Regions from separate parts of the Heyndrickxia sp. FW510-T9 genome, predicted to be linked through region 1. Evidence: riboswitches for the same ligand, from Rfam matches in the RefSeq annotation. Region 1 holds a riboswitch; the other holds the start of a gene.
The links. Region 1 has a riboswitch for preQ1 ahead of AC3WJF_RS22865 (QueT transporter family protein). Riboswitches for the same ligand answer to the same signal wherever they lie in the genome.

Region 1 (4,856 bases):
TGCTTCCGTTCGTACTAGTAAAAAAATGAGTCGGATTTTGAATGTATATTTAAAGCCTTTTAACATCACAACGGAACAGTGGAGTGTATTGAGAACACTAAGTGAGACAGACCATATTTCTCAGAAGGAATTAGCCGATTCAGCGGATAAGGATCAGGCAACACTCACCAAAATTCTCGATTTGCTGGAAAAACATCAATTTGTGAAAAGAATTGCAAATCCAGCAGACAGACGTTCCTTCTTGATTACTATTACAGAAAAAGGAACCAATCTTTGTATGGAAGTAGCTCCATTTATAGAAGACATTTTTACAAAAATAGTTAATGGCATTGATGAAAAATCACTTGCTATTTATCAAGAAGTATTACTCACACTTGAAAGGAATATCGATTTGCTACTAGAGAAAGAAAACAACTAGAAAGAAGGAATTATGGAAATGAACAAAACATCTAAGTTGTGGACAAAACAATTTGTAGCCATTGTCGTGATGGCTTTTTTATTTTTTCTATGTTTACAATTGCTTACAGCAGGATATCCGGCATTTATTACTGAAGTGAAACAAAATCCGACGCAAGGGGGATTAATGACGACTGTCTTCATGTTGGCAGCGATAATTACACGACCTCTCATCGGATATTTAATGCATCAGGTTAATGTGAAAATGATGAGTATTTTTTCATTTGCCTTTGTAGCAATAACCGTTGGACTTAGTTACGGTCAGGATTCGATTGGTTATTTAATTTTACTTAGAATTTTTCACGGGATTGGTTTTGGGATTATGACTACTATTCTTGCCACAATGGCAACGAATATTATTCCAAAAAAGAAGCTTGGAGAAGGAATCGGCTATTACGGTTTAGCAACAAGTGTTGGAACAAGTATGGGACCGATGTTGGGACTAGCCGTTTTGCAATATTATTCCTTTAATTTATTATTGATAATTTCTGTTTTATTAGCGGTTATTACATTAGTTTTCAGCTTTTTTATCAAGCAGCCGCAATCATCAGCATCAAAAAGAGTGGAGAAAGAAAAAGGTGCATTCAAAAAATATGCCTTTGATAAAACCGTATTTATTCCTTGTATATTAACGGCCTTTTTTACGATTACATTAAGTGGTGTCATCAGTTTCTTAAGAGAGCTTGGTAAAGAGGAGAATATCAGTGGATCCGTATCATTATTCTTTTTAGTGATGGCCATTATCATGATTGTTGCTCGCCCTTTATCCGGCCGCTTGTTTGATACGTTAGGCCATAAACTAATCATTTATCCTGCAACCATTTGTGGGATTATCGGATTATTCCTTTTATCGGTTACACATAGCTCTTGGTCACTCCTACTAGCAGGCTTTTTCTATGGAATTGCGTATGGAACCGTCACACCAGCCCTTCAAGCTATTGCTGTCAGCCTTGTGACGAAAGAGAAGCAAAGTACTGCAAATGCTATGTTCTTCTCCTCAATGGACTTAGGAATGGCTGTCGGTTCAACAGGTCTCGGCATATTAGCTACCTATACTGACTATCATTTTATCTACGGTTTTTCTATTATATGTTTAGTGGCATTACTCATCGTCTATACACTCCTTTTTGGTAGAAAAAGAAGCATGGACATGGTACCAGCTACTCAAAATATGTAAAAAAAAATCGGTAGCTTTTTGCTACCGATTTTTGCTTTGATGCCTGACACCACTTATATTAAACTCTTTTTTTCAAAGTGTATGCGTTTGTTTAACATATACATAATTGGTGCACCTATTGCCATTACTGCAAATTCTCCAATTGCGGTTGTAAGCCATGTATATAAAAATGGCCAGTGTAAGGCTAAATGTAGCTCTATTGCAATCAAGAACATCGTAATAGTAAATACAATTGTGTTCACAATCATCCGAGTCCAAACATTTTTTATAAAACGGCATACGAAAATGGTAATCAATAATGAAATTACGGATTGACCAAAACCGAAAACAAGATCATAGGCACGCGTTGGTGAAAAAAATAGATTTGTAAGAAATACACCTAATAAAACACCATAAATAAATTTCTTATTAAATACAACTAAATGATTGAACATTTCGGAAAAACGAAATTGGATAGCTCCAAATGCAAGTGGTTGAATAAAAAATGAAACGGCAATGTACAAGGCTGCAACAATTCCGTTCCCGACAAGCGTTTTTACTTTCATATGAAATTCTCTCCTTAGTTTTTTATCGTGGGATGGTTTCGAACCACGTATTACATACACAAAGTATAATGATAGGCAAATTTTATCATCTAGTCAATTGATTTTTCTTCCAAAAGTACTATCTTTCCTTGTCAACTGGAACAAAATAATGGTCTTTACGATATGCTAATGCTTCCATCGTAGCAATCAACTCCCCGTCACTTTCTACTTTAATGTTATACCAAGCAGTTCGATGGTTTCTTTTCTCTTCCATGGCAATTGCTTTTAACCGAGAACCTTTATTACCTGGTGCCATAAAATTAACGGTAGTGGAAAGACCCACAGATGTTTTTCCGTAAGAATTACAGGCAACAGCAAACACAAAATCAGCAATGGCAAAAATAATCGCTCCATGCACCGTTCCGTGAGCATTTACCATATGATCCGCTACATCAAGCTCTGCAATCGCCATACCTTCGCCCATTTCGACTAATTCAATCCCCAAAAACTGTGCATATGGTTCACTTTTCAAGATTTGAAAAATTTCATCCTTATACTGATGATGCAGCTCTTTTTCATTAACATCTCGTTTCAATATGATTCCTCCCAATCATTCCTGTGATAAGGTAATTATATACTATTTTGAATTTTCGATATTAATGAGCTAATGATTTTCATCTAAATAACTTTTTTCATTAAACCTATTTACATTGACGTTACGTAAAGGTGTATATTGATGTTGTCAGGAGGGATAACACGTGGAGTACACAGTGCAAAAACTAGGGAAAATAGCGGGAGTCAGCACGAGAACACTACGATATTACGATGAAATTGGAATTCTTAAGCCGGCTAGAATTAATTCATCCGGATATCGAATCTATGGTCCCGGGGAAGTTGATCGTCTCCAGCAGATTCTTTTCTATAGAGAATTAGGAGTCAACTTGGAGAATATCAAAAATATCATGACAGATCCGTCATTCGATCGTACCAATGCATTGAAGGAACATCGTGAAAAGCTTCTGGCAAAGCGTGAGCAACTGGAAGAATTAATTGCAAATGTAGATAAAACAATAGCAGTAACGGAAGGGAGAATGATCATGTCTGACAAAGAAAAATTTGAAGGATTTAAGCAAAAGTTGATAGATGACAATGAAAAGAAATATGGAGCGGAAATCAGAGCAAACTACGGAGATGAACAAGTAGATAAATCCAACCAGAAAATCAAAGGTTTGACTGCAGAACAATATAAAGAATTGGAAAAATTGGGTGTGGAAGTTCTTGTGACGTTAAAGGAAGCGATGGAAACCGGAGATCCTGCAAGCGAATTAGCACAGAAAACCGCGGAATTACATCGTAAATGGTTGAGCTACACCTGGTCTAGCTATAGTAAAGAAGCTCATGCTGGTCTAGCTCAAATGTATGTGGGTGATGAAAGGTTTGCTGCATATTATGATAAAGTGCAACCGGGGGCGGCGGAATTTTTGCGAGATGCGATTCATGTTTATACTGGTATGAAAAAGTAAATTGATTAAGCGATTGGGTCCCAATCGCTTTTTTCTCTAGGAAATTATAAGCGAGTCAGGGAACGTGCAAAAAATCGGATTGTGTTGGGAAAACAGAGACGATAAAGACAGAATCGTTCCCGAATAGAAGAGACAAAGGGAATCCCGGTAACAATAGTAGAAGAATCGTGCCCGAAAGGAAGAGAGTGCATGGAAAGTGGGAACAATAGTAATAGAATCGTTCCTGAAAAGAAGAGGGTACGGTGAAAGTGGGAACAATAGTGATAGAATTGAGTTTTAAAAAAAAGAGAATGCAAAAATGCGGTAACAATAGAGCGGGAACCTTATTCGATATAGTGATTAGAGCATGTAATCAGAAACTATATAAGTACACTAGTGCCAAATTCCCAAATATCCCGTAAGCAAGTTTGCTCAAAATCATTGACCAACCTTAACCGGAAAATCAAAATCATTCGTTTTTATGAAATTATTAATCTTCTTATTAATAATTATGTAACCTAATGTGATGAAACCTACAAATATCCTGCTAGATATTTGTGTGTATATAAGCATGCTACTATAGGAATTTACCCCATATGCATGTAGCAGCCATGCTTTAAGCGAGCTAAGAAAAAGACCGCGCACGAAAAACACTAATGTGAGCCATTGAAATAACACAAAGTTCGCTTTTACAGAAAATAAGGCGAGACTGTTTTTCCGCGGTTGTCCGGATAGTGCAGCAAAATCAACTGAAAAATAAAGTGCTAAAGGTTTTTTTATGAAAACCGAAAGTAGGAATATCATAGCAAAAACCAATCCTGTATAAACTTGGTTCCATAACATTTTTTCAGCGGATCCAGACAATAAATCAACACTGGTGCTAATAAATAAGGAACAAATCGCATATAATCCTGTTAAATTAAATTGACGCACCTTAAAGAAAATATATATTGTGTAAATAAACCCCGGAACTGTTGATAATAGCATCGCAAAATAATCACCGATTATTTCTTTCCCACAATTCCAAATAAGCATTGGAACTACGATATAAAATAATATGTCAAATGAGACGACTTGTTTTTTCATGGCCACTCCTTATTCATTATTTTGATATAAGTGTGCGATTGCTTGCTCAATGAAAGTAACAATCTCTTTATCAAATTTGTAGAATCCTATATTCTTATTTTCTTCATTACT
Region 2 (4,856 bases), on a different contig from region 1:
ATTACTCTATCATTTGGTAGATAGGCAATGGTTGCAGTTCCCACAAAAGGTTGAAAATGATGTTCACATAAAGAACTAAACGGTATATTTTCGATTACTACGAGTTCTCGAGATGTATTTTTATCTAATGGAAATGTTGTAATAATAGGCGGATTGGAAAATAATCCATTACATGTTTCATTTACTAACATCTTTGCTACTCTTTCTGGGGTATCTTTAATCGAAGGATCATTTAAATCTAATCCAAGCTCTTCTATAATACTTGCAAAATGCTGTGAAATTTTTTGCTTTTTTATCTCTATATCAATATCTTTATTTTCTACTACGTTTATATGATTCATCGTTTATACACCCCGCTTATTTGCCCAGACTAATGCGTGTAGTTGCGGTAAAGCTCGTACATTATTCATTTCAGGATCTTCTGTCACTTTACTCCATAGCCAATCAAGAGAATTTAGTAATCTTGATGAAATATCCCCTGATTCATAAGGATCTTTATTCCCTACTGATAAATAAAAATCAATAGCTGGATATCGTTTATGGACCATTCTTGCATATTCAAAATCCTCATCATTAAAGACAACGACTTTTAGACTCATTTTTTTTCTATCCAAGTTTTCTATAATGCTATCTAAAACATCAAAGTCCGTATTCATCCCGCTACTAGGAGGTTTCGGGCTAATCGTTAAATCATCCACAAGTGTAAACCAATCTTGCCAACGGCTTCCTTGTGTTTCTAACCCCACTTTTATATCTTGCTCATGAAACAGTTGGATTAACTCCATCATCGGTTTTCCAATTAAAGCTGGATTTCCACCACTTATAGTAACGTGATTAAAATTTTGTTTTCCAAGATGCCTTAATTCATGAAAAATTTCAGATGGCGTTAGTAATCTAATCTTATCCTTTTCTGATCCATCCCATGTGAAAGCAGAATCACACCAAGAACATCGATAATCACACCCTGCCGTCCGAACAAACATCGTTTTTTTGCCTATTACCATTCCTTCTCCTTGAATCGTCGGACCAAATATTTCAATAACAGGAATTTTACTACTACTCATGCTTACCGTTCCCTTCGTTCAATTTGGGCCTATAAATCACATAGGACGTTGGTGTTTCTCGGACTAATACTTGTAGACATATTGGTTTATTCGATAATGTATCTAAATAATTTGCAACCAACTCATAAATGGTTTGGGCAACTACCTCTGTTGAAGGAGGCAACTTTTCAAATTCGGGAAAGTCATTTAAAACTTTATGATCATATCTCCCGTGTACTAATTTCTTTAAATCGCTAAAATTCACCAACATTCCCATTTCATCTAGTACATCCCCAGCAATCGTTAAATTAACAAAATAAGTGTGCCCATGAGTAAAAGAACACTTTCCTGCCTTCTCATTTGGAATGAAATGAGCAGTTGAGAAATCCATATCTTTATTTAATTCAAATTGATATGGGTGTGGAGCTGGTTGTGGGTAAAATTGTTGTAACATATGGTTATCTCCTTTACTATTAATTTCTAATTTTTAAATACTCATCTAGACCATTTTTTCTCAAATGACATGCTGGACACTCTCCACAACCATCTGCAATGATCCCGTTATAGCATGTTAAAGTTTTTTCACGTACAAAATCAAAAGCTTGAAGTTTATCTGCCAATTCCCATGTTTCACACTTATCCAACCACATTAATGGGGTATGAATCACAAAGTCCTGATCCATGGATAGATTTATCGTTACATTTAAAGACTTAACAAAAACATCTCTGCAATCTGGGTATCCACTAAAATCTGTCTCACAAACCCCTGTTATAATGTGTTTAGCACCAACTTGGCTAGCTAGAACTCCCGCAAATGACATAAATAACAGATTCCTACCTGGAACAAAGGTGGATGGAAGATTGCCGTTCTCCCCATCTTTCACTTGAATATCCTCTCTGGTTAATGCATTCGGAGCCAGTTGATTTAATAGTGACATATCTAAAATATGGTGCTTAACACCAAGCTCATTCGCAATATTTTTAGCACACTCAATTTCTAATTTGTGCCTTTGATTATAATTGAAAGTTACAGCAACGACCTCTTCAAATCGTTCCATTGCCCAAAATAAACAAGTGGTACTATCTTGGCCACCGCTAAATACTACAACTGCTTTTTCTTTCTTCTTCATCTTATAACTCTCCTTTTTGAACAGAAAAACAGGACTACTAAAGAAAGCAGTCCTGTTTTCCTTAGTTTTTTTAAGAGGGTAGCTAGAACCTCTACCGCTTTAAGCGGATTTTTATATAAATGACTTTTTCATTATACAGGAAGTTTAACATTTTTACATTAGAAAATCGACATAATTAGACATCAACAAAAAAGTCCATTTTATCTTCGAATTAGTGGTGTGGAAACGATTTGAGGATTGAGTGTTCAATAAATGGAACCTGCTTTCAGGTTTGGTTTTTATCTTTGCGGCATCTTCATTGCAAGTAAAAAGGAATCGCGAAATAAAGTTAATAGGAAAAAGCTAAATCGTTTAGAGATTCATTTTTAATATTAGGTTCTGTAAAACTTTTATGCTGATTAGTGCTTTCGTTACTAGAACTATCGACAAATAAAAACCAAGCAAGGTAATTATTAACGGGTTTACTTTTGAAGTGCAAAACGATAAATCGCAGTTCAGAGCTTGGATTCCAAGCTCTTTTAATTTTGAGTATAAATATATCTAAGAAACCGCAGAATTAAGTGGGAATATTCATAAATTTCATGTAATTGTGGTATCTTCTAGATGTAAAAGTGTTATAATATAAATGTAAGTAAATTTTTGGAAAGTGGTGAGGAAAATGTCTATTGAACACAATATTGATTATTATTCAGACTTTGGAAATGCGATATTGAATAGCGCAGTACTGGTTTCAATTGATTTGAACAATACTAATTATCCAAAAAGAGCTTTGAGAAAAACAAATTGGCTCTTAACGTTGAATGAATCAGGGCTTGAATTTTCGGACAAAAGGAACGGAAATCATCTTTTGACAATTAATATGGATATGATTAATCAAGTAGAAATTGGACTTGCACAAACTTTTCTTGGAGCACCAGGAATATTTTTTCCGAATACAGTATTATTGAGTCGCATAAAAGTTGATTACAATGACGGTGACCAAATACTTGTTTTGTGTGAATCAGTAGAAATACTGCCTAAACTTTTCGATTATGTTCAAAAGGTAAAGCTCAATTTTACAGATTTGCTTGATGTTCAGAATGAAGTAAATAAAATTACTGTGAGTGAAGTAAAAGAATTTCTGACAAAAAATTATCAAAATTTATTAAAGAAGTCAGATCATAAAGCCGAAGAATTTCTTTATCAAAACATGAAGTCTGTTTCATTTAAAGAATAAAAATTTTTTCATTTGTTTTAAGTGAAAAAATCGCTCCATTGCCCAAAATAAACAAGTGGTACTATCTTGGCCACCGCTAAATACAACAACTGCTTTTTCTTTCTTCTTCATCTTATAACTTTCCCTTTTGAACAGAAAAACAGGACTACTAAAGAAAGCAGTTCTGTTTTCCTTAGTTTTTTTAAGAAGGTAGCTAGAACCTCTACCGCTTTTTGCGGATTTTTATTGAATTGACTTTTTAATTTATACAGGAAGTTTAACATTTTTACATAAGGAAATCGACATAATTAGACATCTACAAATTAAACCAATATATCTTCCAATTAGGTATGCGGAAACGATTTGAGGATTATGGGGCCACATGTGTATAGATTTCTAATTCCTTATTAAGTATTTTTTTCTTCCACCTAGTTTAATTTTCGATAAAACGCTGCCTGACTCCCCCCTGTTATTGTACAGATTTCTTTCACGGTTTTATCTGTTGTATATCGTTATTTAATGGCATAATTCATACCTGGATGCTTTTCTATGTATTTTTTTCATCCTTCCTCTATATTTTCCCTTTCACTTGGACAATTTAATTTCAGAACGTTACTTCTCCTTGATCATTTCCCAATCCAGTTCACTAATTTTTTTTGAGTTATTCGATTTGGGTAATGAGGTTTTTATCTTGTGAACTTACTTGGGCATAACCTAAATATCATATTTTGTACTTTTTTAATATGATAGGTGATATTGTGAGTCTATTAACTTATCACTTAAGGAGTTATTTTACACTATGAGTAAATATAAAAAAGCCCATTTTCTCCGCAATAAAATTGGAGAAATTGGACTTTATCATTGCCCCGGAAAGCGTCCGATTGCTGAATATCGTTATTTATGTAAAGCCCCCTAAACTTCGCATTTATTCGATAAAAAGATTACCTTTATGAAAAAAAAATCTTAAGTAGTTCACTTTCATTGACCGATATACTATTCTTTAAATCTTTTGTTCTCAATACAAACTCTTTTACTCCTATAAATTCTGATTCGGCGATCAAGTAAAATTGTGTTCCTTTTTTATATCCATTGAATTTCCTTTTAAGTGTATATAACTTCATTGATAACCTCTAATAGTAAATTAAAATGATTTTTGTTTGTGTTTTTTAGGATCTCTTCGCAAATTTTGTTGCGCTCTTTACTATTTGTGTAAATTTGGACATATCGAGTTCGAATCAGATGCCCTTCAGAAAAAAATAAAACTATTAAATAGAGGTTCGATAAACAGCAATCATTGCGGATACAGCCTTTTTTATATACGGAATTATACCATTAATAATAGTTAAGGAATCGTAAATCTTTCTTCAATTAAACTTCCTGCTCTGTTAGGTTGAAGTTAAAATCTCCTCAAATCTTTATTATTTGATTATATACAAGGTCTTCAAGTTATTATTTGTTCCAAAACTGGTCCATTGAGAACATCTAAAA

Region 2: it holds a riboswitch for preQ1, as region 1 does, so the genes downstream of both, queC (7-cyano-7-deazaguanine synthase QueC) here and AC3WJF_RS22865 (QueT transporter family protein) in region 1, are expected to answer to the same signal.

The regions. Positions count from the first base shown of each region.
Region 1 covers NZ_JBYSWK010000095.1:88-4,943, forward strand. Annotated here, with positions in the region: gene AC3WJF_RS22855 (MarR family winged helix-turn-helix transcriptional regulator) at 1-418, shown strand, start outside; gene AC3WJF_RS22860 (MFS transporter) at 437-1,633, shown strand; gene AC3WJF_RS22865 (QueT transporter family protein) at 1,687-2,178, opposite strand; PreQ1 riboswitch class I at 2,187-2,231, opposite strand; gene AC3WJF_RS22870 (PaaI family thioesterase) at 2,297-2,752, opposite strand; gene AC3WJF_RS22875 (MerR family transcriptional regulator) at 2,916-3,680, shown strand; gene AC3WJF_RS22880 (VC0807 family protein) at 4,098-4,745, opposite strand; gene AC3WJF_RS22885 (MerR family transcriptional regulator) at 4,755-4,856, opposite strand, start outside.
Region 2 covers NZ_JBYSWK010000003.1:100,295-105,150, reverse strand. Annotated here, with positions in the region: gene folE (GTP cyclohydrolase I) at 1-341, opposite strand, end outside; gene queE (7-carboxy-7-deazaguanine synthase QueE) at 345-1,064, opposite strand; gene queD (6-carboxytetrahydropterin synthase QueD) at 1,057-1,497, opposite strand; gene queC (7-cyano-7-deazaguanine synthase QueC) at 1,517-2,173, opposite strand; PreQ1 riboswitch class I at 2,229-2,271, opposite strand; gene AC3WJF_RS02815 (hypothetical protein) at 2,832-3,389, shown strand; partial or broken gene AC3WJF_RS02810 (7-cyano-7-deazaguanine synthase) at 3,405-3,500, opposite strand; partial or broken gene AC3WJF_RS02805 (recombinase family protein) at 3,797-4,016, opposite strand.